Regions from separate parts of the Bradyrhizobium sp. AC87j1 genome, predicted to be linked through region 3. Evidence: predicted binding sites of a transcription regulator. Region 3 holds the regulator's gene; each other region holds the start of a gene.
What was found. Region 3 encodes PhoB, which activates phosphate uptake and scavenging genes when phosphate is short. Its sites were predicted from a motif close to TGTCATNNANCTGTCAT; they were not measured.
Positions count from the first base shown of each region.

Region 1: CV770_RS16805 (acetoacetate decarboxylase) is a predicted target of PhoB. The motif match lies at 4,190-4,206, and genes of this name have one in related genera.
Region 2: CV770_RS38130 (RNA degradosome polyphosphate kinase) is a predicted target of PhoB. The motif match lies at 5,880-5,896, and genes of this name have one in related genera.
Region 4: phnF (phosphonate metabolism transcriptional regulator PhnF) is a predicted target of PhoB. The motif match lies at 5,394-5,410, and genes of this name have one in related genera.

Region 1 covers NZ_PTFE01000028.1:46,105-53,742, reverse strand. The annotation lists gene CV770_RS16820 (MFS transporter) at 1-741, shown strand, start outside; gene CV770_RS16815 (carbohydrate porin) at 738-2,108, opposite strand; gene CV770_RS16810 (transporter) at 2,139-3,155, opposite strand; gene CV770_RS16805 (acetoacetate decarboxylase) at 3,267-4,046, opposite strand; gene CV770_RS16800 (patatin-like phospholipase family protein) at 4,247-5,422, shown strand; gene CV770_RS43325 (YybH family protein) at 6,520-7,200, shown strand; gene CV770_RS16790 (DUF3303 domain-containing protein) at 7,357-7,632, shown strand.
Region 2 covers NZ_PTFE01000146.1:2,404-10,041, reverse strand. The annotation lists gene CV770_RS38150 (efflux RND transporter permease subunit) at 1-167, opposite strand, end outside; gene CV770_RS38145 (efflux RND transporter periplasmic adaptor subunit) at 168-1,280, opposite strand; gene CV770_RS38140 (hypothetical protein) at 1,515-1,988, shown strand; gene ppx (exopolyphosphatase) at 2,095-3,597, opposite strand; gene CV770_RS38130 (RNA degradosome polyphosphate kinase) at 3,613-5,805, opposite strand; gene CV770_RS38125 (P-loop NTPase family protein) at 5,954-6,631, opposite strand; gene CV770_RS38120 (CDP-alcohol phosphatidyltransferase family protein) at 6,741-7,283, opposite strand; gene purM (phosphoribosylformylglycinamidine cyclo-ligase) at 7,441-7,638, shown strand, end outside.
Region 3 covers NZ_PTFE01000033.1:56,272-63,909, forward strand. The annotation lists gene CV770_RS18800 (OpgC domain-containing protein) at 1-388, opposite strand, end outside; gene apaG (Co2+/Mg2+ efflux facilitator ApaG/CorD) at 568-960, shown strand; gene CV770_RS18815 (Hsp33 family molecular chaperone) at 1,966-2,973, opposite strand; gene argF (ornithine carbamoyltransferase) at 3,272-4,195, opposite strand; gene CV770_RS18825 (aspartate aminotransferase family protein) at 4,195-5,403, opposite strand; gene CV770_RS18830 (GcrA family cell cycle regulator) at 5,860-6,372, shown strand; gene phoB (phosphate regulon transcriptional regulator PhoB) at 6,452-7,159, opposite strand; gene phoU (phosphate signaling complex protein PhoU) at 7,183-7,638, opposite strand, start outside.
Region 4 covers NZ_PTFE01000038.1:37,214-44,851, reverse strand. The annotation lists gene CV770_RS20525 (alpha-D-ribose 1-methylphosphonate 5-triphosphate diphosphatase) at 1-54, opposite strand, end outside; gene CV770_RS20520 (transferase hexapeptide repeat family protein) at 51-722, opposite strand; gene phnC (phosphonate ABC transporter ATP-binding protein) at 896-1,705, shown strand; gene phnD (phosphonate ABC transporter substrate-binding protein) at 1,767-2,702, shown strand; gene phnE (phosphonate ABC transporter, permease protein PhnE) at 2,774-3,658, shown strand; gene phnE (phosphonate ABC transporter, permease protein PhnE) at 3,655-4,503, shown strand; gene phnF (phosphonate metabolism transcriptional regulator PhnF) at 4,631-5,359, opposite strand; gene phnG (phosphonate C-P lyase system protein PhnG) at 5,479-5,943, shown strand; gene phnH (phosphonate C-P lyase system protein PhnH) at 5,948-6,556, shown strand; gene CV770_RS20480 (carbon-phosphorus lyase complex subunit) at 6,561-7,638, shown strand, end outside.

The DNA of each region.
Region 1 (7,638 bases), on a different contig from region 3:
GGCGTCTCTGCGCTGGCCGTCCTGCTTGCGATGCGCGACCGTCCGAGCGATCTCGGCCTGCGCCCGTACGGCGATGAAGGCACCGAGCCCCTGCCCGCCCCGCCCGTGACCCACGGGTCGATCACGGGCGTGGCGCTCGGTACGCTGCGCGATGCCTCGAAGTCGACGGCATTCTGGATCCTGTTTGCGACCTTCTTCGTCTGCGGCGCCTCGACCAACGGCCTCGTCCAGGTTCACCTGATCCCGATGTGCCTCGATTTCGGCATCCCGCAGGTGCAGGCCGCGAGCCTGCTCGCAGCCATGGGCATCTTCGACTTCTTCGGCACCATCATGTCGGGTTGGCTGTCGGACCGCTACGACAACCGCTACCTGCTGTTCTGGTACTATGGCCTGCGTGGGCTCTCGCTGATCTTCCTGCCGTTCAGCGATTTCTCGTTCTATGGCCTGTCGATCTTCGCGATGTTCTACGGCCTCGACTGGATCGCAACCGTGCCGCCCACCGTGCGCCTCACCGCGCAAAAATTCGGGCCCGAGCGCGCCAATCTGGTGTTCGGCTGGATCTTTGCGGGCCACCAGCTCGGCGCCGGTACCGCGGCGTTCGGTGCGGGCCTGTCGCGGACGGTCTATGAGAGCTACCTGCCCGCGTTCTTCATCGCCGGCGCGCTCTGCGTGTTCGCCTCGTTGATCGTGCTGGCGCTGTCGCGGCAACCGAAACTACAGCCGGCGGCGGCCTCGGCCTAGTACCGGAGCGTAGAGGTGACGCCGAACACTGCGGCGTCACCGATCCGCGAAACACCGCTCGGGTCGTTCGGATTTGCAACGCCGCCGGAGGGGCGGAACACATATTGAAAGTAAGGCGCGATTAGCCAGCCCGGCTTGATGTGCGCCTCGTAGATCATCTCGATCAGCGTCTCGTTGCTGCGCACCGGGCTCCGGAGGCCGGTGAAGGCCCGCGTGTCGATGTCGAGATGGCGCGCGGTGTTCGAGATCCGCATGTAGGCCATCGCCACGCCGAAGCGGTCAAGCGGACGGCCCGGCGTGAAGCCGACGAAGCCGATGCCGCCGTCCATATAGAGATCGATCAGATTGCGGTCCGGCGGGCTGTAGGCGATGCGGCCGAAGGCGGTGATGCCGGGGAGCGAGGCCGACGTGCTGGTCTCGGTGACCTCAGGCGGGCGATACAGCACCTGCTCGATCACGGCGAAGATGCCGTAATTGCCTTTGAGCTTTGCGGGAATGCCGCTGCCGCCGGAATCGGCGATCGACATCCCTTCTGCCGTAAAACGCTGGCTGTCGAACGAGCCGTAATGCTTCCACCCACCCGGCGTGAAATTGCCGGCGAGCGGGCGGCCGCCGATATCGATGTCGTAGTTGAAGCGGACCTGCCCGATCACCCACGGCGGATCGTTGATGCGGAATGCCAGACCATGATGGTCGCGCAGCTGCGGATCGACATCGCCGGGCCCGGACGGATCGCCGTTGAACACCGCACCATACGCGATGATCTTGTCGGTCAGCGCCGCCTTGATGCGAATGCCGGGCACCGCGATCGGCGGCGCCGGGCCGCCGGCCGGAAGATTGCTGGCCTTGATCGCGGGCCAGCCGAAGGTGCCGTTGATGAAGAGATCGTCGGTCTGGCTGTCGAAGAATTCGACATCGGCGGCCTGCTGGCCGGCCCGGATGTTCAGGCGGTCATTGAAAAAGCTCTGCTCGAAATAGGCATTGTAGAGCCGCTGATCCGGCAGCGCCTCGATCTCGCTGATGGTGGCGAGGTTCTGGACGTAGTTGCGGGAGAGCCCCTGGCCGTAGATGACGAAAGCATTGGCGTAAAAGCGGCCGCCGGTCCAGCCGACCAGTCTGTCGAGATCGGCATCGACCGACAGATCGAGCCGGCCGAAATGGATGGCACCGCGCTTCACGCCGCCGGCGGCGTTTGCGATATTGTCTGCGATATAGGTGGCGCCGAAATTCAGGCCCTTGCTGGCAAGGCCGTCATGCCATTCGTTGAACCATTTGGGAAACAGCCATGCGGCCGCGCTTTCGTCCTTGGCGCCGGCGAGCGCGCTCGTCGCCGTGCAGGCCAGGGCAATCGCGGCCGCCACGGATATTTGGGTCCCCCAACTCACGATCGACACACGCTACTTGAAGATGCCGGTGCGCCGCATGAAGAGATAGGCCGCAGCCACCGAGGAGGCCATCAGCACCGCGGCCCAGAGGAATCCGCTCTCGACCTCGGTCAGCGGCAGGCCTTTTGTGTTCATACCAAAAATGCCGGTGATCAGCGTCGGCGGCAGCAACAGCGAGGTCACGATCGAGAGGGTGTGGAGATGGCGGTTGCTCTCCTCCTCGTTCTTGAACCGCAGTTCCTCCTCGAGCAGGCGGCTGCGCTCGCGCAGCTCGACGATGTCGTGATCAAGGCCATCGAGCCGCTGCGCGAGCTTGCCGGCCTGGATCCGCAACGCCGGCGACAAATGATCGGTGTTCTTCTGATCGAGACGGTGAAACAGCGTGCGCAATCCGGTGAGCTGCCGATGCAGCCGCACGCAGGTACGGCGGAGACGGCCGAGATTGCGGCGCATCTCGGGCTTGGCGTCATCGGCCAGGATGCGCTCCTCGATGTCGTCGATCTCCTGGCCGAGCTTGTCAGCCACCCGGTCAAGCGTGTCGGCGACCTCGTCGACGATCTTTTCGAGCAGATGGGCGACGTTGTCGACGCGGTAGCCGCCTTCGAGCACCCGCCGCGTGGCGTCCGCCGAGCACAGCGCCTGGTGGCGGCCGGAGACCAGCAGCCGCTCGGTCATGGCGAAGCGCAGGAACGCGGTCTCCTCCGTCGCGCTGTCGATCTCGCGCACGAGATCGGAGAACACGCCGTAGACGCAGTGGTCGATGACGTGAAGCTGCTGGAACGTGTCGCTCGACAGCAGCAGCTCGCGCGCCAGCGGCGGCAGCTGCGACGCCGCGATCCAGGGCCGTGCCCGCGCGTCAGTCAGGGTGAAATGCAGCCAGAGCCGGCCGTCATGGCTGAACTCGATCGGCCGGTCGACCGGCAGCGCCTCGGCACTGCCGTCGCTGTGCAGGCGGAAGGCCCAGACCAGGCCGGGAATGGCGGGTTCGCCGTCCGATAGTGCGCTGACAAGCTTTGCCGGCTCAGCCATGGCCAACCCCAACCGTCAACAACTGCCCCATTCCGGAAGATGGCTGACGGCATCTTCCGGACCCCACGCGGGTACTCAATTACGCCAGTGTTACAGTTTGATGATGCCGCCCTATTCCGCCGCGAGCCCCGTCGCGGCCGCCTCGGCTTGCCTGATGTAGTCGTGCACGACGCGGCCGAACGGCAGCGTCAGGTCGGCGATGTAATGATGCGCGCCGAGGCAGCGGCGGACCGGGAAATCCGCGACCGGCGCGTTGACATGCGGCACCAGATGCAGCCGGCCCGGCCCCATCCAGGAGCCCTTCGGCACGATGTCGACGAGGTTGATCGCGACCAGTTGGCAGACCTCGAGACGGCCGTCGACGCCCGGAATCATCTTCAGATTGATCTGCGTCTTCGACAGCGTGGCGCGGGTGAGATCGCCGTTGCCGGCCATGCTCTCGTGCTTGTAACCCATGGTGCCCATGGCGACGAGCTGGCCGGCATATTCCAGCGTGCCCGTCAGCGTGTCCTTGACGATCTCGAGCTTGGGGTGGGCGTACTTCTTGGGAAAGCCCCAGATCTCGCGGCCGGCGGCGATCGGCGGATCGTCGTCGAGATACATCTGCGAGACGAAGTTGACGTCCTCGCCGTTGAGGCGCGCGGGGATGACGAGGCCGGATTCGGTGTAGCTGCCGAAGCCGGAGGAGTCAGGCATTTTGATCCATTCGTAATGCACGATCGGCTGGTCGATCGGCTGCAGCGGCTCGGGCAAACCGGCGCGGATCAGCTCCGGGTCGGTCTCGTAGGTGATGACGAGGAATTCGCGGTTGACGAACCGATACGGCCCGGCCGGATAGCTCGGCCCTGCCGCGGGCATGGACGGAAGTCTCAGCACGTCTTCGCTTCGCATCGCTGGTCTCCTGTGAATCCTGATCGGCGGCAATTGCTAGCGATCCTCATTGACTGCGATGTGAAGCTTTTCCGTCAGGCACACGACCCCTGCCGTTGCAGCGTGGTCGATCTGCGTTGCCGGCGATGCAACGGTGCCGCCTCTGTCATCACGCCGTCACCGCGGGACGCAATCGTCTGGCGCAAGCAGGAGGCATCGCCATGGACGCCCGCACGTCGCAACCGACCTATCAGACACATCAGGCGCCCTCGCGGGGCTGGCGGCCCGAGCGCTGCGATCGCGTCGCGCTGGTGCTGCAAGGCGGCGGCGCGCTCGGCGCCTACCAGGCCGGCGTCTATCAGGCGCTGCACGAGGCAGGCATCGAGCCCGACTGGGTCTGCGGCGTCTCGATCGGTGCGATCAACTCCGCCATCATCGCCGGCAACAAGCCGGAGAAGCGGCTCGAGGCGCTGCGCATCTTCTGGGAGCGCATTACCAACCGCAAGATCTGGCACTACACGCCCGACGGCGACATCTTCCGCCAGTGGCGCAATCTCACCAGCGCGTGGATGACCTCGGCGATGGGCCAGCCCGGCTTCTTCACCCCGCACCAAATGAACCCCTGGTTCAGCCCGGTCGGCGCGCGCACCGCGACCAGTTACTACGACACGATGCCGCTGAAGGAGAGCCTGCTCGAGCTGGTCGACTTCGATCTCATCAACGAGAAGAAGGTCCGCTTCGCGGTCGGCGCGGTCAACGTGCTCTCGGGCAATTTCATCTATTTCGACAATTCCCATGACGAGATCGAGCCGGAGCACATCATGGCCTCCGGCGCCCTGCCCCCGGCGCTGCCGATGGTGCGGATCGGCACCGATCATTTCTGGGACGGCGGCATCGTCTCCAACACGCCGTTGCAGCACCTGCTCGACCAGGAGGATGCGCTCAACTCGCTGGTGTTCCAGGTCGACCTTTTCAGCGCGCGCGGCGTGCTGCCGCGCTCGATCCAGGACGTGATGGCCCGCCACAAGGACATCATGTATTCCTCGCGCACGCGCCACAACACCGACGTCTATCGCCGCACCCATAATCTCAAGGTCCTGCTCCACAAGGCGCTGGCGAAGCTGCCGGACGAGCAGCTGTCCGACGAGGAGCGCAAGCTGAAGGCGAGCCTGTGCCACATGCCGGAGATCGCGATCCTGCATCTGATCTACCAGCAGAAGGCCTATGAGGGCGACGCCAAGGACCACGAATTCTCGGGCACCTCGATGCGAGAGCACTGGACCAGCGGCTATGAGGACACCAAGCGCACGCTGAAGCGCCGCGACTGGATCAAGATGCCGGAGGAAGGCATGGGCCTCGTGGTGCACGACGTGCACCGGGAGACGGAGAGCGCGTAGCTCTATTCCGTCGTCATTGCGAGCGCAGCGAAGCAATCCAGAGTCTTCCCGCAGCTCGTAGGATGGGTAGAGCGAAGCGAAACCCATCAACGCTTCTTCGACGTCGAACCATGATGGGTTTCGCAAGGGCTCTACCCATCCTACGACCTCGCAGACACGGCCCCACGTTCTCGCGGCTCATTTCGCCCGAGCTTTGCTTTCTTCGTTGCCCTTCTTGTTCAGCTCGTAGGATGGGTAGAGCGGAGCGAAACCCATGAACGCTTCTTCAACGTCGAACCATGATGGGTTTCGCAAGGGCTCAACCCATCCTACGACCTTGCAGACACGGCCTCGCATTCTCGCGGTTCATTTCGCCCGAGCTTTGCTCTCTTCGTTGCCCTTCTTGTTCAGAAAGGGCGCAGGGAAGGCCGGGCGCCGGCTGGCACCCGCGGTCCCGTGTGCGAACAAGACGCGCACGGGGTGGACAACAGGTGTAGCCGGGCGACCGGCCTTCCCTGCGCGAATGGCTTTACGGCTTATGTCGCGCTCTCCCCGGGGAGCGATGCACTATTGCCCCCGTCGCCTTGCGGATGACTGATGTGCAGACCCGGTTGGGCCGCAACATCACCGCAACACTTGACGCACAGACCCCGGGCGTCAGGACCACACGATTTTGCCGTCCGCGCACGTCCCCGTTCCTGTCCCCGATGGCTTGCGTGCGCTCACCATCGAGGCCGAACCGAGGACGCCGTCAGCGCCGTGTCGTATCGCGCGTGCCGCTGCTCACGGGGATCCCGCCCTGCAGCCTGCCCAGCGCGCCGACGCCGTCGCGGCCACCGCCTCCCGGCCCGCGTCTCGTGACGATCGCGAAACGCCCCTTATGGCGGGCGGGATGGGCCATGGATACGACATATCCGAAATTCGGTAAACAAGAATGTTTTTGCGTGGAGGGATTGACAGGGTGTTTTGCCCGACGGGCGGCGGGCGAGTGTCACCGTGACTGAATATTCGATGCAATAGTGCGGCGCGCCTGAAACTCCAGCTTGTCGGGAGCCGGCTTAGCCCCAGGAATTGCGGTGACAGTGCACTCAACTCTCACGTGACGATGAGTTGACGCCATGGAGGCGGCTTCGGGCCGCGCCCGCCAGGGACGAAGAGCGCGCCTGGTCAAGCGTTCGAGCCGCGACATGGAGTACTCGTCAGGTCAATTGCCCGTCAATTTCTACTGCGAAGCTTCGTCAATGGTGCTGACGGTAATTCTCCGGAATTGCCGTTGCGTCTGCCCCGGTCTGGGATGGGCCATTCAACGCATCTACTTCGAGACAAGACGACTGCCCCTTTGTTTGTATCGTACATTGAGTCTGGAGATGATCATGCGCAACATTGCATCGGCGATTGCAATCGTGATCTCGTTGAGCGCGCCGGCTTTGGCTCAGAAGGCCGAGATCGAAGCAAACAACGCGAAATGGATAGAGATGTTCAACAAGGGAGATTTTTCCGGGATTGCGTCTCTCTACAGCGCCGATGCGACCGCGCTCCCGCCCGGCTCCGCGATGGTGCAGGGCCGACCAGCCATCGAGGTCATGTGGAAAAGCATGGCTGAACAAGTGACCGATCCGAAGCTCACAACGGTGGATGTCAAGCCACTCGGTTCTTCCGCGGCCCGTGAGATCGGCACGTTCGTCCTGAAGACCAAGGGATCGACACCGCAGGACGTGACCGGAAAGTATGTCGTTGTCTGGGAGAAGGTCGGAGACGACTGGAAGCTCGCCACCGACATCTGGAACGACGGCAAGTAGCCGTCTTACCTCCAAACCGGCGCTTGCGCAGAAAGCACGAGAGATCAAACCGACGCGCGTGTTCATTCGCCGTTGTCATTCGATACGCAGGCGCTATCGTGTGCATGCGGCGCAGCCGCGACATTCATCCGATAATTCTAGGCATGGGAGAATCGCATGAAATTCATAACCACCTGGAGCGTACCTCAAGGCACCTTCAATGCAGCCGTCGCCCGCTTTCTCGAGACCGGTGGCGCGCCACCCGAGGGCGTCAAGATGCTGGGTCGCTGGCATGGCATGAATGGACAGGGATTTGCGATCTCTGAATCGAGTGATCCAAAAGCCATGTATCGTTGGCTCGCTCAATGGTCTGACCTGCTCCCGTTGACCGTCACGCCCTGCCTTGAGGACGGAGACGCGGGCGAGGTGATGGCGTCGCTCCCCAAGCGTTGATCATCA
Region 2 (7,638 bases), on a different contig from region 3:
CCCGCCGCCTTCATGATGACCTTGACCTGAACCGGCGAAACGTCAGGAAAGGCATCGATCGGTAGGCCGGGCAGGAGGACAGCGCCGGCGCCGATCACCAGCAGCACGCCGCCGAGCATGACGAACAGTCGCTGCGACAGTGCGAACGCAACCAGACGCCGGAGCATTTACTGCCCCAGTCCGGAGAGGATGCCGCGAAGCGCCGAGATGCCGCCGATCGCGATCTCATCCCGGTCCGAGACGGCGCCCGCTACGACCACATGGTCCTGATCTTCCGCAAGCAGCTTGACCGGCACCAGCCGGAAGCCGCCGTCAAAGGCGACGAAGACCGACGTTTGCTCGCCCCGCCGGACCAGCCCGCTGTAAGGGATCTCCCAGGCGCTTTCGCCGGTCGAGAGAAATCCGATGCGGGCCGCGGTAGTCTGGCCGGGATGCAGCTCGCCGTCGTTGGGGACTTCCGCGCGAACCAGAATAGTCTGGGTGGCAGGATCGATGGTCTCTGAGACCAACACGACCCTGCCCGGGGTGGAATAGCCCTCGATCTCGACTTTCGCGCCGGTACGGATCGCTCGAATATTGGCGGCAGGGACCGCGATTTCCGCCCATAGCGGCGAGAGCCGCGCCAACTTGACGAGCGGTGCGGATTGTTCGAGCCGCTGCCCTGGTGAGACCGCGAGCTCGACCACGGACGCGGCTTGCGGTGCATTGACCGTGAGCGTCCCGCTGATCGCCGCTTGCTGGGCCAGCCGGGAGATTGCATCGTCGGACATCCCGCTCAGGTGCAGCATCTGACGCCGTTCGGCGACGACGAGGGCGGCCTGGCGCGCTTCGGCCTGGCTGGCCTCGAGCACGCGTTGCGGCACGGCCTTGCCTTCGAACAGATCCACGTTGCGATTGAGCTGCTGGCTGGCGAGGTGCTCCTGCGCGATCGCGTGCAGATAGTCGCGTTGCTGGGAGACGAAGCTCGGACTCTCCAGTGTGACCAGCGGCTGGCCGGCCATGGCGCGGTCACCGCGCCCGACCAGGAGATTGGCGACCATGCCGGCCACCGGCGCGCTGACGACCCACAATTGCTGCGTCGGGATGACGATCTGGACGGGATAGGGCAGCGTCAGATCGGTCCGGCTCGCGACCGGATGGGTGACGCGGACGCCGAGATTGCGCGCCTGCGCATCGCTGAGCTTCACTTCGTCCTGCGCATTCGGCGCGCAGGGCCAAAGACTCAATACAAGCGCTAGGAGAGCACGGGCAGTCGCGCTCCGAGCGTGGGAAAATCCCATGGGGCAGTTGCATGGCGGAAGTCGTCCGGAGCGCAGCATTTGTACCTCGCTAACGCCGGCGCGACGGTGGCGGGTTGATGTGCATCAAGCGTGCTTGGCCTGCGCAGGATATTTTTGCATGAGGCGCGACGGAGATGGCATCGATCCGGCTGTGGGCCGAGGTGGGCTCCGGGTGGTTTGCTTATCGCGGGGCGCAACAGCCAATGCTGTTCTGAACTACGCAGGAGCAAAGTCGTGAAATTGAGCAGACTCTTGTGCACACTGCTGAGCAGTGTCATTGCGGCGCTTGCTCTCGTGCAGCCCGCGCTTTCCCACAGTGGAACGGCGCAGGATCCTTGGAGCCCCGCGCACATTGACATGCTCCCGGACGAAATCCGCGCAGAGGTGCAGATATGGAACGCTGCGTGCGGGGGCTCGATAGCGGCCGCCCAACATTTTGCGCTCTATCTGACCGTGCCAGGCGCCGAGTTCGTGGCCCTTCACTTCGACGATTTTCAATGCCGCAGCAGAGCCGTTCTTTGCAATTCCGCGGGATGTCTTCACGAAGTGTATGTCGCGAGGGCCGGCCGATACCGCCGCGTGCTCACGGTGCGCACCTATGACATCCGACTGTCATCCGTCAACAACCAGGCCTTCGTCGAGCTCCTCGACCGCAACGGAACCAGCCGGAAGCTGCGCTGGAATGGCAGCCGATTCGTCGCGAAGTAGATGTCGGTGCAGATGCCTGTCGCTTGCACTAGTCTCGTTGCGCTTTAGTTTATTGTTAGAGCATGATCTTTTCGGAAAACCGCTGCGCACTTTTTCGGATCATGCGCTAGCGCCGCACGATCGAGCCGGCGCGGCTGACCAGGCGGGCGAGTGCGCGGAAGCGGCTGCCGACGCGGTCGGCAACGAGGTCGCCGAGGCGGTGCTCGAACACCAGCATCAGCTTGCGGCCCTGGCTGCGTAAATGCGTGGCCGGCAGGACGCCCGGACGTGCCGCCGAGATCAGGTGCGCGACGCGGAACGCAGCGCCCAAGAGGCGCGCGCGTTCGAGCTGCGCCGGCGTCAGCAGCTCCTGCATGGTGACCGGCGGCTGGTTTTCCTCGCTCAGGCCCGCATAGCGATAGAACACCGACAGGCCGACGAAGGCACGCTCGGTGTGGGTGATCGCGCCGAAATTGCCGTTGACGACGAGGCTCAGCGTCTGCTCGCCGCGGTGATCGGGATGCACGCGCCAGCCGATATCGGACAGCAGGCACGCGGTGTGGCGCAAGCGGCGGTCCTCCTCGCTCTCGCGCAGCTTTACCACGCGCGCGAGGCGGTCGGTCCAGGCGATCAGCTCGTGGGCGTGCTTGGCCGAGCGCGACAGCAGCTGGTTGAGCTCTTCCGCGGCGCAGATCAGGCCGTCCTTGTTGCGTTCCGGCTCCGACAGCTTCTCGTGCAGCAGGCCCTCGCGCACACCGAAGGTCGAGAACACGATCGTCTTCGGCTTCGCCACCCGGATGATGTGCTCGAGCACCAGCGCCGCATAGGTGAGGAGAGGGCGGCGGGCATCGGCGACGCTCTCGATGTCGGCGAGCATGTCCGCTGCCGCAAGACGACGCAGACGACGCGAGAAATCGAGCGCCTCGGCGGCCGAAATCGAATAACCGTGCATCACCTGGAGCGGATAGCCGCTCTGGATGATGTGAATGCGCGCGAGCGCGCGCCAGGTGCCGCCGACGGCGTAGAAGGTGCGGCCGCGGCCCGCGGTGAGCTGCGGCACCTCGTCGAGCTCCTCGCGCACGATGCGGTCGGCGCGCTTGAGCGATTTATGCGCGAGGTCCTGCAGCGCGAGCCCACCCAGCGGCAGCGTCACGCCGCTGCGCACGCTGTTCCTGCGCACGTCGATCAATTCCAGCGAGCCGCCGCCGAGGTCGCCGACGATGCCGTCGGGATGATGGATGCCGGAGATCACGCCGAGCGCCGACAGCCGCGCCTCGCGCGGGCCCGACAGGATCTCGATCTTCACGGCGCAGATGCGCTCGGCCTTCGCGATGAAGTCGGGGCCGTTGGAGGCGTCGCGGCAGGCCGCGGTCGCGATCGCGAACACGCGCCCGACCTGCATCACGCGGCACAATGCGCGAAAGCGCCTCAGCGAGGTCAGCGCCTTGTCGACGGCATCAGGCGCGAGCAGGCCGGTGCTCTGCACCTCGCGTCCGAGGCCGCACAGCGTCTTCTCGTTGAAGATCGGAATGAGGCTCCGCGTCAGTCCCTCGTAGACGACGAGACGGACCGAGTTGGAACCGATATCGATGACCGCGACGCTCGAGCCGCGCTTGCGCGGCCGCTTCACGTCGAACATCCCGGATCAGGATTGATGGCGTTCGTTCCGGCGCGTGAGACGACGCGGCGAGGATTCCTTGAGCGACTTTCCACGGCCAGACAGACTCGGATTTGTCATGAAGTAGTTGTGGACGTTGAAAGGCTCCTCGCCCTTCGCGGTCTTCATACGCGTTGAGGACCCGTCCGGCAACAATTGCCAGCTTTGCTCATTGTCCTTGAGATTCGCGACCATGATCTGTTCGAGAACCTGCTGATGCACCGTCGGATTTTGCAGCGGACACAGCACCTCGACGCGGCGGTCGAGGTTGCGCGGCATCATGTCGGCTGAGGAGATATACACAGCCGCTTTGGCGCTCGGCAGGCCCTGGCCCATGCCGAAGCAGTAGATTCGGCCGTGTTCCAGGAAGCGTCCGATGATCGACTTGACGCGGATGTTCTCGGACAGGCCGGGAATGCCGGGGCGCAGGCAACAGATACCGCGCACCACGAGCTCGACCTGCACGCCGGCCTGGGAGGCCTCGTAGAGCGCGTCGATGATGTCGGGGTCGACCAGCGCATTCATCTTCATCCAGACCGCGCCGTGGCGGCCGTGGCGCGCATGCGCGGTCTCGCCCTGGATGTGCTCGATGATGCGCTTGCGCAAGGTCAGCGGCGACACTGCCATCTTTTCCAGATCGCTCGGCGCGGCATAGCCGGTGATGAAATTGAACACGCGCGCGGCGTCGCGGCCGATGGTCGGATCCGAGGTGAAGTAGGAGAGGTCGGTGTAGATGCGCGCGGTGACCGGGTGATAATTGCCGGTGCCGGTATGGACGTAAGTCGTGAGGCTGCCGCCCTCGCGGCGCACCACCATCGAGAGTTTTGCGTGCGTCTTCAGTTCGAGGAAACCGTATACGACCTGCACGCCGGCGCGTTCGAGATCGCGTGCCCAGCGGATGTTGGCTTCCTCGTCGAAGCGCGCCTTCAGCTCGATCAACGCCGTGACGGATTTGCCGGCCTCGGCGGCTTCCGCCAGCGCGCGCACGATCGGCGAGTTGTTGGAGGTGCGGTAGAGCGTCTGCTTGATCGCGACGACATCGGGGTCGCGCGTGGCCTGCTGCAGGAACTGCACCACCACGTCGAAGGATTCGTAGGGGTGATGGACCACGAGGTCCTTCTGCCGGATCGCGGCGAAGATGTCGCCGCCATGCTCGCGCACGCGCTCGGGGTGGCGCGGTACGTAAGGGGTGAATTCGAGGTCGGGCCGGTCGAGGCGGGTGAGCTGCGAGAGCTCGTTCATCGCCTGCACACCGTCGACCAGGAACACCTCGTCGTCAGCGGCCGACAGCGCGTGCTGCACGAAGCTGCGCAGCTGCTCCGGCATCTTGGCATCGATCTCGAGCCGGATCACCGACCCGCGGCGGCGGCGCTTCAGCGCGGTCTCGAACAGGCGGACAAGGTCTTCCGCCTCTTCCTCGATTTCGAGCTCGGAGTCGCGGATGATGCGGAAGGCGCCTTGGCCGTGCAGATTGTAGCCGGGGAACAGGCGGTTGATGAACAGGGCGGTCGCCTGCTCCAGCGAAATCAGCCGGACCACCTTGCCGTCGGCCGGCAGGCGGATGAAGCGGTCGATCTTGCCGGGCATGCGGATCAGCGCGTTCATCTGCTTGCCGTCGGCGGCGCGCGTGAGCTGGAGCGCAATGGTGAAGCCGAGGCTCGGGATGAACGGGAAGGGGTGGGCCGGGTCGATCGCCAGCGGCGTCAGCAGCGGGAACACGTTGCTGAGGAAGTAGTCCTCGATCCAGGTCCGTTCCGCCTTGGTGACATCCTTGCCCTCGACCAGCACGATGCCGACATCGGCCAGCGTGCCGCGCAAATCGCGCCAGATCGCCTGCTGGTCGGAGGCGAGTTCGGAGACGGTGCGGTTGATCAGCGCGAGCTGCTCGGATGGCGTGAGGCCGTCGGGGCTGCGTTCGGCAATGCCCTCGCGCACCTGGGCCTTGATGCCGGCGACGCGGACCATGAAGAACTCGTCGAGATTATTCGCCGAAATCGACAGGAATCGCACCCGCTCCAGCATGGGGTGGCTGGGATTGACCGATTCCTCCAGGACGCGGCGGTTGAAATGCAGCCAGGAGAGCTCGCGGTTGATGAATCGCTCGGGACTCGATGCGATCGCCGGCAGGCTCTCGGTCTCTGGGGCTTTTTCTTTAGTTTCAACAGCTTGCGCAGAGTCCATCAGAAGTCGGTCCATCCAGTTCGCCCCAATTTGCGACTTGCGGCGCAAAACCGGCCGGAGCATGTGTTAGAGCGATGACGTTTCGATGACATTGATGTTCCGCCGCTCCGCCGCGTCAAGCGGGCTTCGCGTGGTCTGGAGGCGCAGGTTAGGCGTCCCGCAACAACTCGGCGGCCAAGGCCCGGGTGACTGGGCGGCCAAGCCGCAGGGCTTCGCTGTCGAGCAATTCCACGGCCTGGCGGGCGGCGGCCGAGGACCGCTCCAGGCGGGTGGCGAGGTAGCCGACCACGCTCTCGTCCACGGTGAGCTGGCGGTCGGCGCAGAATTTGACGATCAGGCCGCGGAACAGCTGGTCGTCGGGCGGTAGCAACGCGACCACCGGAACGGCGCGCAGACGCGAGCGCAGGTCGCGAAGCTCGATCTCCAGCGAGGCCGGCACCTCGCGTCCGGTGAACAGGACGTAGGCGCCATCCTCGCGGGCGAGGTTCATCAGGTGGAAGAGGGCGCGTTCGTCAAATTCCCTGGCCTTGAGATCCTCGACCACCAGCGCGCCGGTGGCGAGCGTGCCCGGAACGCACGCGGCGGTCAGCGCATTGGCCGTGGTCGAGCGGGCGCCGGCCTCCTCGGCCCAGATTGCGGCGAGATGGCTCTTGCCGCTTCCTTCCGGGCCGGCCAGCCACATGATCCGGTTCGGCCATTCCGGCCAGCTGTCGATCAGGCCGAGACCGGCCGCATTGGCGGGGCCTTCGAGGAAATTGTCCCGGCTGAGGCTCTCCGCATGCGGAAGCGAAAACGCCAATTGTCGGGGGTGAACGCGGCCTGGCACGCTTGTTTTGCTCCATGCCGGCGCGCCGGCGTCATTTGAAGAGGTCGGACGTATCGAGCGGGAGTTGGCCTTACGGGGCCGCATCGCCTCTCATTTGGCCTCGATCGTGCTACTTGGCCTCGATCGTACTCATGTGCCGCAGCCACTCGACCAGATAGAGCGACACGGAGGAGAGCGTGAAGACCGTGACGAGGCCCATCAGGATGATATCATAAGGGGCCGGCTTGAAGCCGAAGGCAAGCGCCGCTAGCACGAGGGCCGCGAACGCCACCTGTGCCACGGTGTTGAGCTTGGACACTTTCGACGGCTTCATCTCGACGGGCCGGTCGAACAGCCAGGACACGATCACGGCGGCGACGATCATGATGTCGCGCGAGACCACCAGGATCACGATCCAGCGCGGAATTGCGCCCCAGATGCCGAGCGCCATGTAGATCGAGACCAGCAGCGCCTTGTCCGCGAGCGGGTCGAGCAGGGCGCCGAGCTCGCTCGTCATGTTGAAGCGCTTGGCCAGGAAGCCGTCGACGGCGTCGCTGATACCAGCGATCAGGAAGACGGCGAACGCCACCTCCATTTGGCTCGACACGATGGCCCAGACGATGATCGGGACCAGCATGATGCGGCCCAGGGTAATGATATTCGGAATACTCACGAAAGCGCTTCCCGGCACCCGGTCTGACCTCGAATCCGGCCTCTCGGGAGGCTGAACCGGTTGATATCTCTACATAGTATACGGCGGTGCGCCATGCGAGCCATTGCGCGTCCCCGGAATTCGACGTAACCAGCCGCGAACCCACTGGAAATCGGGCATGACCGACCGCAAAAACGGCCTCACTTACGCCGATTCAGGCGTCGATATCGATGCGGGCAATCGCCTGGTCGACCTGATCAAGCCGATGGTGCGCGCCACCGCACGGCCGGGCGCCGACGCCGAGATCGGCGGTTTCGGCGGCCTGTTCGACCTCAAGGCGGCCGGTTTCAAGGATCCGGTCCTCGTGGCCGCGACC
Region 3 (7,638 bases):
TCTGCCAGACCCGGCGCAGGATGCGCGCGGTGGCGATGACGACGCCGCTCTCCAGCATCGCCCTTCCGTAGACGAAGGCGGCGGTGTAGCCGGAGATGAAGATGAAGATCTCGGTGGCGTCGCTGAAGCCGTAATTGCGGATCGTGAACCAGGTCAGCAGACTCGGCGGCAGATGGTCGATGAAGATCAGCCACAGCGCCAGCCCGCGGAACAGGTCGAGCCGGAGCTCGCGCTCGCCGATGGCGGGCAGCGTGATGGCCGGCGCGGTCGCGCGCGGCTTCGCCCCCGCGGGCTTGCTGTCCACAGCCATGCTGTCTGCAGGCTTGGCGTCTGCAGGCTTGGCGGTTCCCGCGATCGTCGATCCCGTCACATGGTCGGCAATGGTCATCGGGGCCTAAAAACCCTTCCGCAAATCGCGACGTTGAGGAGTGTACCGGTCCGGTCGTCATCTCGCAAAGCGGCCGGATCACGTCCGGGTGTCATTCCCTTTGAATTCTGGCGGGACGATGTCGCCAAAGCCGCCTCCGGCGTTTGGTTCCAGCGCCCGATTTCGGTATGATAGCAACCATGTACCGCGCCGTGACCCGCCAGATCGAAGTGACCGTCGAGCCGAACTTTGTTCCGGAGCAGTCGTCGGCCGACCGCTCCCGTTACTTCTGGTCCTACACCATCGTCATCGTCAATTCGGGCGAGGAGACCGTGCAGCTCAAGGCGCGGCACTGGATCATCACCGACGCCTCCGGGCGCCAGCAGGAGGTGAAGGGCGAGGGCGTGGTCGGCGAGCAGCCGATCCTGGCCCCCGGCGAGCGCTTCGAATACACCTCCGGCGTCCCGCTCTCGACCGCCTCCGGCTTCATGACCGGCCGCTACCAGATGGTCACCGAAAGCGGCGAGCGCTTCGAGATCGACGTGCCGGCGTTTTCGCTGGACAGCCCGGACAATAAGAGGGTGTTGAATTAGGAGCGACGCTCCTTGCGCAGCTGCCGTAGGGTGGGCAAAGGCGCAACGCGCCGTGCCCACCATTTTTCGCGAATTCGGAGACAAATCGTGGGCACGCTTTCGCTTTGCCCACCCTACGATATTGGGGCGCTTGGCAAGCAGCAAAGTAGGATGGGTAGAGCGAAGCGAAACCCATCGTCCCTCATCCTCGCGGAAGCATGATGGGTTTCGCTTCGCTCTACCCATCCTACGACAGCCAATTTGCAGACACGCCTTCGCAGCCTCGCGGCTTGAATCGCCCGAGCTTTGCTTGATCGCTCCACCCTCTAATCCAAGAGGGCGCAGGGAAGGCCGGGTGCTGGCTCGCACCCGCGGTCCGCTGCGCGAAAAGCACACGCAGAAAGAACCGCACAGCAGCATACAGGTGGTGCCGATCACTCGGCCTTCCCTGCGCGGTGGCTGGACGGCTTATGCCGTGATCTCCCGGGAGCCGACCATTCCTTCTGGCCTCCCTCGCCCCGCGAATTTGGATGATGCAGTCTGCCCGGTTGGGCTCGCTCGCACCTCCGCGGAAGCTTGACCGTAGCAACGACGGCCAGGACCACACGGTTTTGCCGTACGCACGGCCCGCCATTTCGCCGCAGTTTTTCCGGCCCCGTCGACGAAGCCGGAAACTTACAGACGAGACGAACCTGACAGCGCCGCTCATCCGCACGAAGCCTCGGGCTCACAGGGACTACCCGCCCTGCCCGCGCCTCTCGTGCCGACGCTGCCGCGTCCACCGCAAGCCCGGCTCGCGATAGTGACGACACATGATCGCCCCTCTTGGATGAGCCGGGATGGGCGATAGATACGACAAAACCGAATTTCGGTAAAGTGGAATATTTTTAGCAAGGCGGATTGACAGAGGGCGACACAGCAAGCTGCCGTAGGGTGGGCAAAGCGAAGCGTGCCCACGTTTTTGGTCGTCATCGAGAGATCGCGGGCACGGCGCAAGTGCGCCTTTGCCCACTCTACGAGAGCTCGCTACGCGTCCTCCACGCCGGCCTCGTCCGGCGTGAAATCGTACACCGAGCTACAGAACTCGCAGGTGACGACGACCTTGTCGTCCTTGACCATGGCGGCGCGGTCGTCGGGCGAGAAGCTCTTCAGCATCGAGGCGACCGCATCGCGCGAGCAGGAGCATTGCGCCTTGAGGACCATCGGATTGAACACGCGCACGCCGCGCTCGTGAAACAGGCGGAACACCAGCCGCTCGCCGGAGAGCTCGGGATCGATCAGCTCGACGTCCTCGACGGTCTCGATCAGCGAGCGTGCCTCGACCCAGGCGTCGTCTTCGGCAACGCTGTGCACCTCGACGCCATCGGGGGCATCGCCGGGATGCAGATCGGCCTGCCGCGCGCGCTCCGCCGCCTTCGGCAGAAACTGCATCAGCATGCCGCCGGCGCGCCAGCGATGCTTGCCGCCGTCGTTGGAGCGCCATTCCTCGCCGACCGCGAGGCGCACGCGCGTCGGGATCTGCTCGGAGCGCAGGAAATATTCGTGGGCGGCGTCTTCGAGGCTGCCGCCGTCGAGCGCGACCAGACCCTGGTAGCGGCTCATGTCGGGGCCCTGGTCGATGGTCATGGCGAGATGACCGCGGCCGAGCAGCGTGCCGGAATCCCTGGTATCGCCGAGACGCGCGGCATCGAAGCGCGCATAGGCCCGCAGGCGATCCGGCGCCATGTAGTCGACGACCAGGAACGACACCGGGCCGTCGGTCTGGGCCTGCAGGATGAAGCGCCCCTCGAATTTCAGCGCCGAGCCGAGCAGCGTCGTCAGCACGATGGCCTCGCCGAGCAGCTTGCCGACCGGCGCCGGATAATCGTGCTTGGTCAGGATCTCGTCGAGCGCCGGGCCAAGCCGCACGAGGCGCCCGCGCACGTCGAGCGCATCGACCTCGTAGGGCAACACGGCGTCATCGATCGGAACCGCTGATGGCGCGCGAACCGGGCCTTCGGGGCCGGCTTTCATCTGAGGGGATTGGGAAACCATGGGGCGTTATCTGGGGTCGGAGGGTGGGAATTGGAAGGGGCGCTGGGTGGCGTGTTCCGGATGCGAATTGGACTGTATCAAGCCGTCTCAAGCCTGCTGTCGTCCCGGACAAGCGTAGCGTAGCGAAGCGCAGATCCGGGACCCATAACCACAGGACTACGTTGCAGCCAGCGATGACAACTCCGAGTCCTCGCCAAACGACTTCCTGTGGTTATGGGTCCCGGATCTGCGCGCGCTTTAGGCGCGCTTGTCCGGGACGACAGTTGTGTGTGAGGCCGCGGCCGGGCTTCGTGCGCCCTTACTTCACCGCGTCAAAGCACCAGGCCAGAATGCCCTTCTGCGCGTGCAGGCGATTTTCGGCCTCGTCGAACACGACCGATTGCGGACCGTCGATCACGTCATCGGTGACCTCCTCGCCGCGATGGGCGGGCAGGCAGTGCATGAACAGCGCATCGGGCTTGGCCAGCGACATCAGCTTGCCGTTGACCTGATAGGGCTTGAGCACGTTGTGACGATGCTCGCCTTCCTTGTCGCCCATCGAAACCCAGGTGTCGGTGACGACACAGTCGGCGCCGCGCACGGCGGCTTCCGGGTCGGTGCCGAGCATGATCGGCGCGCCGGTCGCCTTGATAAAGTCGCGCATCGCTTTTTTCGGCGCGAGCTCCGGCGGCGTTGCGACGTTGAGCTGGAACTTGAAGCGCTCGGCTGCGTGAGCCCAGGACGCCAGCACGTTGTTGTCGTCGCCGGTCCAGGCCACCGTCTTGCCCTCGATCGGGCCGCGATGCTCCTCATAGGTCATGAGGTCGGCCATCACCTGACAGGGATGCGAGCGCCGCGTCAGGCCGTTGATGACGGGCACGGTGGCGTTGGCCGCAAGCTCCAGCAGCGCATCGTGGTTGAGGATACGGATCATGATGGCATCGACATAGCGCGACAGCACGCGCGCGGTGTCGGCGATGGTCTCGCCGCGGCCGAGCTGCATCTCGGCACCGGTGAGCATGATGGGCTCGCCGCCGAGCTGACGCATCGCGACGTCGAACGACACGCGTGTCCGGGTCGACGGGCGCTCGAAAATCATCGCCAGCGTCTTGCCTTCGAGCGGCCTGACCGGCTGCTGCGCCTTCTGCTTCGCCTTCATGGCGGAGGACGCCGCGAGCATGGTCTTGAGCTCCGACAGCGGCAGCTCGTTGATATCGAGGAAGTGCTTCGGGGACTTGCTCATCAGCCTGCCGCCCGCTTGGTCTGGCTGGACGAGATTGCGGCGCAGGCGCGCTCGAGCCGCCCGACGCTGTCCTCGATCTCGGCTTCGGTCACGATCAGCGGCGGCAGGAAACGCACGACATTGTCGCCGGCACCCACCGTGAGCAGTTTTTCATTGCGCAGTGCCGCGACGAGATCGCCGGAGGGCACCACGGCCTTGATGCCGATCAGGAGGCCCTCGCCGCGCACTTCGCTGACGACATCGCCATGACGGTCGATCACGGAGGCGAGCTTCTGCTTCAGCAGCAGCGACATCTTCTGCACGTGGTCGAAGAAGCCGGGCTTGAGCATGACGTCGAGCACCGCATTGGCCGCGGAGATCGCCAGCGGATTGCCGCCGAAGGTCGAGCCGTGCGAGCCGGGCCCCATGCCGGCCGCCGCATCCGCGGTCGCCAGCACAGCGCCGATCGGGAAGCCGCCGCCGAGCGCCTTCGCCAGCGACATCACGTCAGGTGTGACGCCGGTGCGCCGATAGGCGAACAGATCGCCGGCGCGGCCCATGCCGGTCTGCACCTCGTCGAAGGCGAGCAGCAGGCCCTTCTCGTCGCAAAGCTGGCGCAACGCCTTGAGGAAGGTCGGCGTTGCCGAGCGCACGCCGCCCTCGCCCTGGATCGGCTCGATCAGGATGCCGGCGGTGTGCGGGCCGATCGCCTTCTTGACGGCCTCGATATCGCCGTGCGGCACCTGGTCGAAGCCTTCCATGGGCGGGCCGAAGCCTTCGAGATATTTTGCAGAGCCAGTCGCGGCGAGCGTTGCCAGGGTGCGGCCGTGGAAGGCGCCTTCGAAGGTGATGATGCGATAACGTTCCGGATGCCCCTTGGAGAAGTGATGATGGCGGACCAGCTTGATCACACCCTCCAGCGCTTCGGCGCCCGAATTGCAGAAGAACACGAAGTCCGCAAAGCTCTCGTTGCAAAGCCGGTTGGCGAGCTTCTCGCCATCCGGGCTCTGGAACAGGTTCGACATGTGCCAGAGCTTCGTCGCCTGCTCCTGCAGCGCCTTGATCAGATGCGGGTGGCAATGGCCGAGCGCATTCACAGCCACGCCCGAGGTGAAATCGAGATAGCGATCGCCATTGGTCGCGATCAGCCAGCAGCCTTCGCCGCGCTCGAAGCCGAGGTCGGCTCTGGCGAAAACGGGGAGCAAATGCGGCGCTGCGCTGTTAGTCATGATGTCACTTGAATGTTGAGGACGGTGTGACGCGTGCATTGCGCAACGCACCATCGACCGGCCCGGAAAACGAAACGTGCCGCCTTTTAAGGGCGGCACGCGGGACTATCTTATGCTTGGCAAGACGGGTGTCAATGCCGCCCGGAAAGCCTCGGGAAACGCTGAATCCGTAGTCTTGCGGTGCCGATTTTGCGGGTTTTCACCACGGAACATGTGGAAGCGAGTCGGCGGACTCTTGCGCGGGAGTCACGCCATATTGTAGCGTTTGGATTGTCAGATACGACATCTCGTGCAGCGGTTCTGATCTCAAGAGTCCTCATGTACCGGCGTAAGCGTTCGGGCGTCAGTCACGCGCCCGGCGAGCCTTAAGGGATTCTGGCGGCACGGGTTTTTGAAGGCTTAGGCAATCGCTGCGAGGCCCCAGGATGGCTGGCGCGTAGCGAGGGAAAGGGTGCAATGACGGTTTTGACCTGGTCCGACGATCGCGTCGAGCAGCTGAAAAAGCTCTGGGAGGCCGGACTTTCGGCCAGCCAGATCGCAGCTGAGCTCGGCAATGTGACCCGCAATGCCGTGATCGGCAAAGTGCACAGGCTCGGTCTGTCCGGCCGCGCCAAGAGCCCTTCATCGGCAGCGCCCCGGCCGCGCAAGGCGCGTCCCGCGCAGCACTTGATGCGGGTGACCCGCCCCATCGCGCGCGGCAACACCGCGCTGGCACAGGCCTTCGAGGTCGAGGTGGAGGCTGAACCGGTCACCTACGACAACGTGGTGCCGATGAGCCAGCGGCTGTCGCTGCTCGAGCTGAACGAGGCGACCTGCCACTGGCCGGTCGGCGATCCCTCGAGCCCGGATTTCTTCTTCTGCGGCGGCAAGGCGCTGTCCGGCCTGCCCTACTGCGCCCAGCACTCGCGCGTGGCGTATCAGCCGGCGGCGGATCGCCGTCGCGCCCCGGCAAAGCCGGGCCCGCGCTGAGCACGGCCTCAGGCGACATTGAGACAAAGAAAAGCGCGCTGGCCGGCGCGCTTTTTTGTTGGCTTATCGCGAGCAAACCTTACGTCTGCTCCGCCTTCGCGAAGCGATCGTCGAGCGCGTAGCCGGCGCCGCGGACGGTGCGGATCGGGTCCTGCTCGCGGCCGAGATTGAGCAGCTTGCGCAGGCGGCCGATATGGACGTCGACGGTGCGCTCGTCGATGTAGATGTCGCGGCCCCAGACGCTGTCGAGCAGTTGCTCGCGCGAGAACACGCGGCCGGGATGCTCCAGGAAGAACTCCAGCAGGCGATATTCGGTCGGACCGAGATCGATCGGCCGGCCCGAGCGCGCCACGCGGCGCTTGTCGCGGTCGAGCTCGATGTCGCCATAGGCCAGCACCGTCGCGAGCCGCTCAGGACTGGCGCGGCGCAGCAGGCCTTTCACGCGCGCCAAAAGCTCCGGCACCGAGAACGGCTTGACGATGTAGTCGTCGGCGCCGGTCGCAAGTCCCCGCACCCGCTCGCTCTCCTCGCCGCGCGCGGTGAGCATGATGATCGGCAGCTGCTTGGTGTCGGGCCGCGTGCGCAGGCGGCGGCACAGCTCGATGCCTGACAGGCCCGGCAGCATCCAGTCGAGCACGATCAGGTCCGGGATGTGTTCCTTGAGGCGGGTGTCGGCGTCGTCGCCGCGCATGACCGTCTCGACGTCATAGCCGTCGCCTTCGAGGTTGTAGCGAAGCAGCTCGGTGAGAGCTTCCTCGTCCTCAACCACCATAATGCGTGCGCCCATCGGGTCGTCGCTCCTTCAAGTCTTCAGGTATTCGGGACCGTCGTGGCGAAGGTGGTCATGTCGCCCTTCGGCCGCTTGTCGGTGATCGCCTGGCCCTCGATCATGTAGAACACGGTCTCGGCGATGTTGGTGGCGTGGTCGCCGATCCGCTCGATGTTCTTGGCGCAGAACATCAGATGGATGCAGAACGAGATGTTGCGCGGATCCTCCATCATGTAGGTGAGGAGCTCGCGGAACAGCGAGGTGCAGATTGCGTCGACTTCCTCGTCGCCCTTCCACACCGCCATCGCCGCCGGCAGATCATGTGCGGCATAGGCGTCCAGCACCGACTTGACCTGCTGCTGCACGAGGTCGGTCATGTGCTCCAGGCCGCGGAAGAGTTTCAGCGGATGGAAGTCGGTCTCCAGCGCGGCGACGCGCTTGCCCATGTTCTTGGCGAGGTCGCCGATGCGCTCGAGATCGGTCGCAACGCGCATGGC
Region 4 (7,638 bases), on a different contig from region 3:
GACGAGTTCGGTGCCGATCAGGGCCCGGCCGCCTTCAAGGAAAATGTCTGTCACGCGACCGCGTTTCGTTTGCTGGTAAGGGATCTGGTCTGGGGAGTCGCCCGTGCTTCGTATGTCGCGAGAAAATCTTCAATCCCGAGCTTGCGGAAATCGGGCAGCGCTTCGCGCAATTTGTCGTGATCCCAGTCCCACCAGGCGAGCCGCGCGAGCCTTCCGGCGATCTCTTCCGAAAACCGCCGCCGCACGATGCGGGCCGGATTGCCGGCGACGATGGTGTAGGCCGGCACGTCCTTGGTGACGATGGCGCCGGCCGCGATCACCGCGCCGGTGCCGATATTGCGGCCCGGCAGCACGATCGCGCCGTGGCCGATCCAGACATCGTGGCCGATATGGACGTGATGCTGGCGCCTCCAGTCGAAGAACTCGGCGTCGTCGCTCTCGCCCTCGAAGTAGGCGCTGGAGCGATAGGTGAAATGCGCCTGGGTCGCGCGGTGCATCGGATGATTGCCGGGATTGATGCGCGTCATCGCCGCGATCGAGCAGAATTTTCCGATGGTAGTGTAGGTGATCTGGGAATCGTTCACGACATAAGAGTAATCGCCCATCGCGACGTCGTGCAGGATGGTGCGCGCGCCGACCTCGGTATAGGCGCCGAGCCTGGTCTCGTGCAGCTTGGCCGAGGGGTCGATGGTCGGCTGGACCGAGAGAATCTTGACGGCCATGTTGCATCCGAAGCGGGAGGGCGGGCGTTCCTCTTCGAGCGGCTTGATGACGATGTCATGACACGGCGATGACAGGGGATGAGGTGTGTAGGATCGCCGCACTGCAACGGCTGTGTCACACAAGTGTCAAGCGCGGGCGTTAGCGGTTGGCTCCAGCTAATCTGGAGTCCTGCATGCTGGTGGTGGAAGGTCTGACGTGTCGCTTCGGCGCGAAAGCCGCAGTGGACGACGCTTCGTTTCAAGTCTCCCCCGGCGGCTTCGTCGGTGTGATCGGACGGTCCGGCGCCGGCAAGTCGACGCTGCTGCGAACCATCAATCGTCTCGCGACGCCGACGCAGGGCCACATCCTGTTCGACGGCATCGACGTCACCGCGCTGCGCGGCAAGGAGCTGCGGCAATGGCGGGCGCGGTCGGCCATGATCTTCCAGCAATTCAACCTGGTCGGCCGGCTCGATGTCCTCACCAACGTCCTGATGGGACGCCTTGCGACGATGCCGGCCTGGCGCTCGCTGTCGCAAGTGTGGCCCGAGCAGGACAAGGCCCTGGCGATGTCGGCACTCGAACAGTTCGACATCGCATCGCTCGCCGCCCAGCGTGCCGACCAGCTCTCAGGCGGCCAGCAGCAGCGCGTCGCGATCGCGCGTGCGCTGGTGCAGCAGCCCGACATCATCCTCGCCGACGAGCCGATCGCATCGCTCGATCCGCGCAACACCAAGATCGTGATGGATGCGCTGCTGCGCATCAACAAGCATTTCGGCATCACCGTGCTCTGCAATCTGCATTCGCTCGATCTCGCCCGGAGCTATTGCGACCGCCTGATCGGCATGGCGGCGGGGCGCGTCGTGTTTGACGGCGCACCGGCCGCACTGACCGACCACGTCGCGCGCGAGCTTTACGATCTCGAAGCCGCCGACGTCATGGGCGCCATGCCTGTCCCGTCGCCCGAGGGCGTGCCGGCGCTCGGAACGGCCGCGGCGGCCTGAAGCGCCACCTGTTTTGTTGTCAGTTTTGCGTCAACCGACCCCAACCGATGAAGAGGGTATCATGATCACTCGCAGATTAATTCTCGCCGGCGCCGCCGCGCTCGCGTTCACGGCCTCCGCCTCCGCCGACGATTGGAAGGCGAAATATCCCGAGCTGACCTTTGCGGTCGTCCCGGCCGAGAACGCCTCCGGCGTCACCGAGCGCTGGGCGCCTTTCGTGAACTATCTCTCCAAGGAATTGGGCGTGAAGGTCACGCTGCGCATCGCCAACGACTACGCCGCCGTCATCGAGGGCCAGCGCGCCGGCAACATCCACATCGCCAGCTACGGCTCGGCCTCGTTCGCCCGCGCCCGCCTGACCGGCGTCAAGTCCGACGCCTTCGCCAACGACATCAACGCCGACGGCTCGACCGGCTATTACTCGGTGTTCTTCGTCAAAGCGAGCAGCGCCTACAAGAGCGTCGACCAGCTCAAGGGCAAGAACCTCGGCCTCGTCGATCCGAACTCGACCTCCGGCAACAATGTGCCGCGCTTCGAGCTGGACAAGATGGGCATCCCCGATGCCGACGGCTATTTCAGCAAGGTCGTCTTCACCGGCAGCCACGAGAACGCGATGCTGGCGCTGTCGCAGGGCACGGTCGACGTTGCCGCCAACCAGTGGACCAGCGACGACGATTCCACGCTGGCGCAGATGCTGACCAAGGGCATGCTGAAGAATGCCGACGGCTCGGCGATGAAGAAGGACGACTTCCGTATCATCCATAAGTCGGCGCCGATCATCAATGGCCCCTATGCCTACAATTCCGACCTGCCGGAAGACGCCAAGGCCGCTATCGCCAAGGCGTTCTTCGACGCGCCGGCCAAGGACAAGGCCGCGTTCGACCGCCTCTCCGACGGCCAGAAGAAGGGCTTTCATCCCGCCACCACCAAGGACTGGGATGGCACGATCGAGCTGATCAAGTTCGTCGATGCGCTGCGTAAAAAGAAGGCGTCCTGATCTCAGGGCGATGTAACTGGAGCCGGGTCCATGGACCCGGCCCTTTCTTTGACGGAACTTATCTCAGGCCGATGACAACAGCGGTTTCGATCCTCCCCGAGCAGCAGCTTGCCGTGCTCAACGCCGCCTATCGCCAGGCGGTCGGGCGCAGGCGGCTCCGCCTGCTGTTGGGGATCGCGGTCTTCGCCGCCGCGCTGGTTCTCGCGGGAATCGGCGCGGAAGTGAATCTGCGCACGCTGTTCACCTATTTCGGCAATTTCGTCAGCTATTTCGACCGCATCCTCACGCTCGACAACGGCCAGCGCGTCTGGACCGATGTCGGCGAGTGGCTCTGGGGCTGGCGCAAATGGCTGAAGATGCTGGGCGAGACGCTGCTGATCTCCTATGTCGGCACGCTGATCGGCGCGACCTTGGCATTTTGCCTGAACTTCTTCGCCGCTGAAAACACGTCGCCCGCACCCTGGCTGCGCTTCGTCGTCCGGCGCCTGCTCGAGTTCGCCCGCACCGTTCCGGGCATCGTCTTCGCGCTGATCTTCGTGATCGCCTTCGGGCTCGGACCGATGGCGGGCGTGCTCGCGATCGCGATCCACTCCACCGGCGCGCTCGGAAAGCTGTTCTCGGAAATCGTCGAGAACGCCGACATGAAGCCGGTCGAAGGCATTCGCTCGACCGGCGCGAGCTGGCTGTCCTGCATGCGGTTCGCCGTCGTGCCGCAGGTGACCGCGGGCTATGCCAGCTATGCACTGCTGCGCTTCGAGATCAACGTCCGTGAAGCCTCCGTGATGGGCTTCGTCGGTGCCGGCGGCATCGGCCAGGAGCTCGTCGTCGCGATCCGAAAATTCTACTACTCAGACGTCAGCGCGATCCTGCTGACCATCATCGTCACCGTGTTCATCATCGACATCAGCACCGGCTGGCTGCGCGGCCGTCTGTTCGGCAAGGAGGCGCGGACGTGACGAGGCGGCAAGCGGTCGACACGCGAGAGCTTCGTGCGCGCTATCCCGATGTGTTCGACCGTCCGGCCTCGGCGCGGCTTGCCACACCGGCGATGATCGTCGCGGCGTTCGCGATCCTCATTTACGGCCTGGTCGATCTCGACTTCTCGCCGTCGCGCTTCTTCGCAGGCCTCAGCCAGCTCGGCTGGATCACCTTGATGATGATCCCGCCTGACCCCGGATCGTCGCTCCCGATCTATCTGAAGGCGCTCGGCGAGACGCTGTCGATCGCGCTGCTCGGCACGACGCTGGCGGCGGTATTCGCGCTTCCGGTCAGCCTGCTCGCGGCGCGCAACGTGGTGCCGTCGAAGCTGTTGCGCTTTCCCGTCCGCCGCGTCCTGGATTCGATCCGCGGCGTCGACACGCTGATCTGGGCGCTGGTGTGGATCAACGTCGTCGGGCTTGGCCCGTTCGCCGGCGTGCTCGCCATTGCGGTGTCGGATTTCGGCGCCTTCGGAAAGCTGTTCTCGGAGGCGATCGAGGCCGCCGACCAGAAGCAGGTCGAGGGCATCCGCGCCTCCGGCGGCAGCCCGCTGCACGAGATCCGCTTCGGCCTGTTGCCGCAGGTCCTGCCCGTGATCGCCGGGCAGGTGCTCTATTTCATCGAATCCAACACCCGCTCGGCCACCATCATCGGCATCGTCGGCGCCGGCGGCATTGGCCTCCAACTCGCCGAGCAGATCCGCGTGCTGGAATGGCAGAAGGTGTCGTTCCTGATCCTGATGATCCTGGTCGCGGTCGCCGCGATCGATTTCATCTCGGGCAAGCTGCGCTTTGCGATCATTGGGCGAAGGGCTGTCGCCTGATCACAGGTGCCGCAGGGTGGGCAAAGCGCAGCGTGCCCACCATTTTTAACAATCGAGAAAGATCGTGGGCACGGCGCGAAGTGCGCCTTTGCCCACCCTACGGCTCCGGTTTCTTGGAGAGAGCCCCTTACGACTCCACCAGAAACTCCACGCGCTCCGCCGCAAAGCGCGAATGCTTGGTCACCAGCGGCTTGCCCTGCAGATCGTGGTCGGTCGCATCGACCACCAGGATCGGCCGTCCGAGCGCGAGATCGAGCCGGGCCGCGTCGGTGGCGTCGACTATACCGGCGGTGATCCGGGTCGCGCCGCGGCGATAGTCGCGGACGCCGTAATGTTCCAGCAGCTTCGTCATCGAGCGCGTCGCCGCGAACACGGCGCCGGCACCCGGAAACAATTCCGCAGACAGCCAGGTGGTGGAGACGCAGATCGGCGTGCGGTCGGCAAGGCGAATCGCCTCGATCCGCACCAGCGGCGCGCCGGCCTTCAGGCCGAGCTCGCGTGCCAGCTCACGGGTCGCGACATCGTCCGTCGCCTCGATCAACTGCCCGCGCGGCTCGCGGCCGCCGGCGCCGACGATCTCGGAGAAGCGGGTGCGCGAGCGCAAGGGATAGGCGAGCTTCTGCGCTTCGACATAAGTTCCGCTGCCGCGCTCGGCGCGCACGAGGCCGCGCTCGGCAAGGGCCGCCAGCGCGCGCCGCACGGTGTGGCGGTTCACCCGATAGGTTTCGGCGATCTCCATCTCGCCCGGCAATTTGTCGCCAGCCGCGAAACGGCCGTCGGCGATGCCGCGCTCGATGCCGTCGGCAACGAGGCGCCATAGCGCGACGCCAGACGACGCAGTGTCTTGCATGCTCATATCGCCGGCCAGCCTAGCCCAGAAATCACAGCTTTGTCACGAAACAGTCATGGCGCTCCCGTATGAAGTTGTCTATTATAATAGACAACTTCGATGCGGCAAGTTCTGTCAAAGGTTCGGTGGATCAGGTGACCCAGCACAACAACCAGCAAGCCCAGCGCCAGGCCGCCATGGCCGTGCTGGCGCACGCGGAGGCGGGCGAGATCGCCGCCCGCCTCCGCAACTTGGCTGTCCCGGCCCATCAGGATTTGCGCGCGCCCGAAAACGGCCTCGTCATGCTGCGCGGCCGGGTCGGTGGCGACGGCGCGCCGTTCAATCTCGGTGAAGCCACGGTGTCGCGCGCCGCGGTCCGGCTGGCGAGCGGCGAGGTCGGCTTCGGCTACACGCTCGGGCGCGACGGTGAGAAGGCGCGGCTGATCGCGCTGTGCGATGCGCTGGTGCAGTCGAGGGATTTCGGCGGAGCGGTGGAGCGGGACGTTATCGCCCCGTTGCGTGAGCAGCTTATGGCTGGCCGCGCGCAGGCAGCGGCCGAGACCGCTGCAACGAAGGTTGATTTCTACACCATGGTGCGCGGTGAGGGGTGAGATCATGACCACGATTGCGGAACTGCCGCCGGGCTTCGCCGACAAGGTGCTGTCGGCGCAATCGACCTTTCGCTCGGTCATGGACGCGATGGCGCGGCCCGGGTCGGTCCAGCGCATCGTGCCGGGCGCGGGGACGCCCGACAGGATGATGCGCGGCACGGCCGCGATCGCGCTGACGCTGTTCGACCACGACACGCCGCTCTGGCTCGACGCGCGGATGTCGGAGAGCCCGGACGTGGTGAAATGGCTGAAGTTCCACACCGGCGCGCCGGTGGTGCAGGATTCCTCCATCGCGAGTTTTGCGCTGATCAGTGACGGCGGTGCGCTGCCGCCGCTCGAACGCTTCGCGCTCGGGACCAGCGAATATCCGGATCGGTCCACCACGGTGATCTTCCAGGTCGATAGCCTCGACGCAGGGCGCAGTTTCGAGCTGCGTGGCCCCGGCATCGACGGCGTCGCCATGCTCAATGCCGCGATCAGACCTTTCGATTTGTTCGAGCGTCTGCGTGTCAACGAGGCGCTGTTTCCGCGCGGCACCGATGTGGTGCTGGTCGCCGATGACGCCGTGGTCGCGATCCCTCGCACCACGCGTATCGTGAGCAAGGGAAGCTAGAAGCATGTATGTCGCAGTCAAAGGCGGCGAACGCGCCATCGAGAACGCCCATCGCCTGCTCGCAGATAAGCGGCGCGGCGACCGAGGCGTTCCGGAGGTCACGCTCGACCAGATCTCGGAACAGCTTGGGCTCGCCGTCGACCGCGTCATGAGCGAAGGCTCGCTCTATGACCGCGAGCTCGCGGCGCTCGCGATCAAGCAGGCGCGCGGCGATCTGATCGAGGCGATCTTCCTGGTTCGCGCCTTCCGCGCCACGATGCCGCGTTTCGGCGCGAGCGAGCCGGTCGACACCGGTGCGATGCGCGTGCAGCGGCGGGTGTCCTCGACCTTCAAGGACATTCCCGGCGGGCAGATCCTCGGACCGACCTTCGACTATACCCACCGCCTGCTCGATCCCGCGCTCGCCGAAGGCTTCGTGCCGGAGGCGCCCGCAACGGCGGAAGCGTCAACGGCGCCGACCCCGCGCGTGACCGACATTCTCGGTCGCGACGGGCTGATCGAATCCTCGCCGCAGGCCGAGGACGGCGCCAGCGTCGGCGATCTCACCCGCGAGCCGCTGAACTTCCCGGCGGATCGTGATTTGCGCCTGCAAAACCTGGCGCGCGGCGACGAAGGTTTCCTGCTGGCGATGGGCTATTCCACCCAGCGCGGCTATGGCCGCAACCATCCTTTCGCCGGCGAGATTCGCTTCGGCGAGGTCGAGGTGGAATTTTCGGCGGAAGACGTCGGCTTCGCCGTGCCGCTCGGCTCGATTGAGCTCACCGAGTGCCAGATGGTCAACCAGTTCAAGGGCTCCGCGACCGAAGCGCCATGCTTCACCCGCGGCTATGGCCTCGCCTTCGGCCAGAGCGAGCGCAAGACCATGTCGATGGCCCTGGTCGACCGCGCGCTGCGCGCCCGCGAGCTCGGCGAGGAGGCACTCGCCCCGGCGCAAGATGAAGAATTCGTGATGTCGCATTCGGACAACGTCCAGGCCACCGGCTTCGTCGAGCATCTGAAGCTGCCGCATTACGTCGACTTCCAGTCCGAGCTCGGCCTGCTCCGCAAGCTGCGCAAGGAATTCACTGACGCCCAGGCGCCTG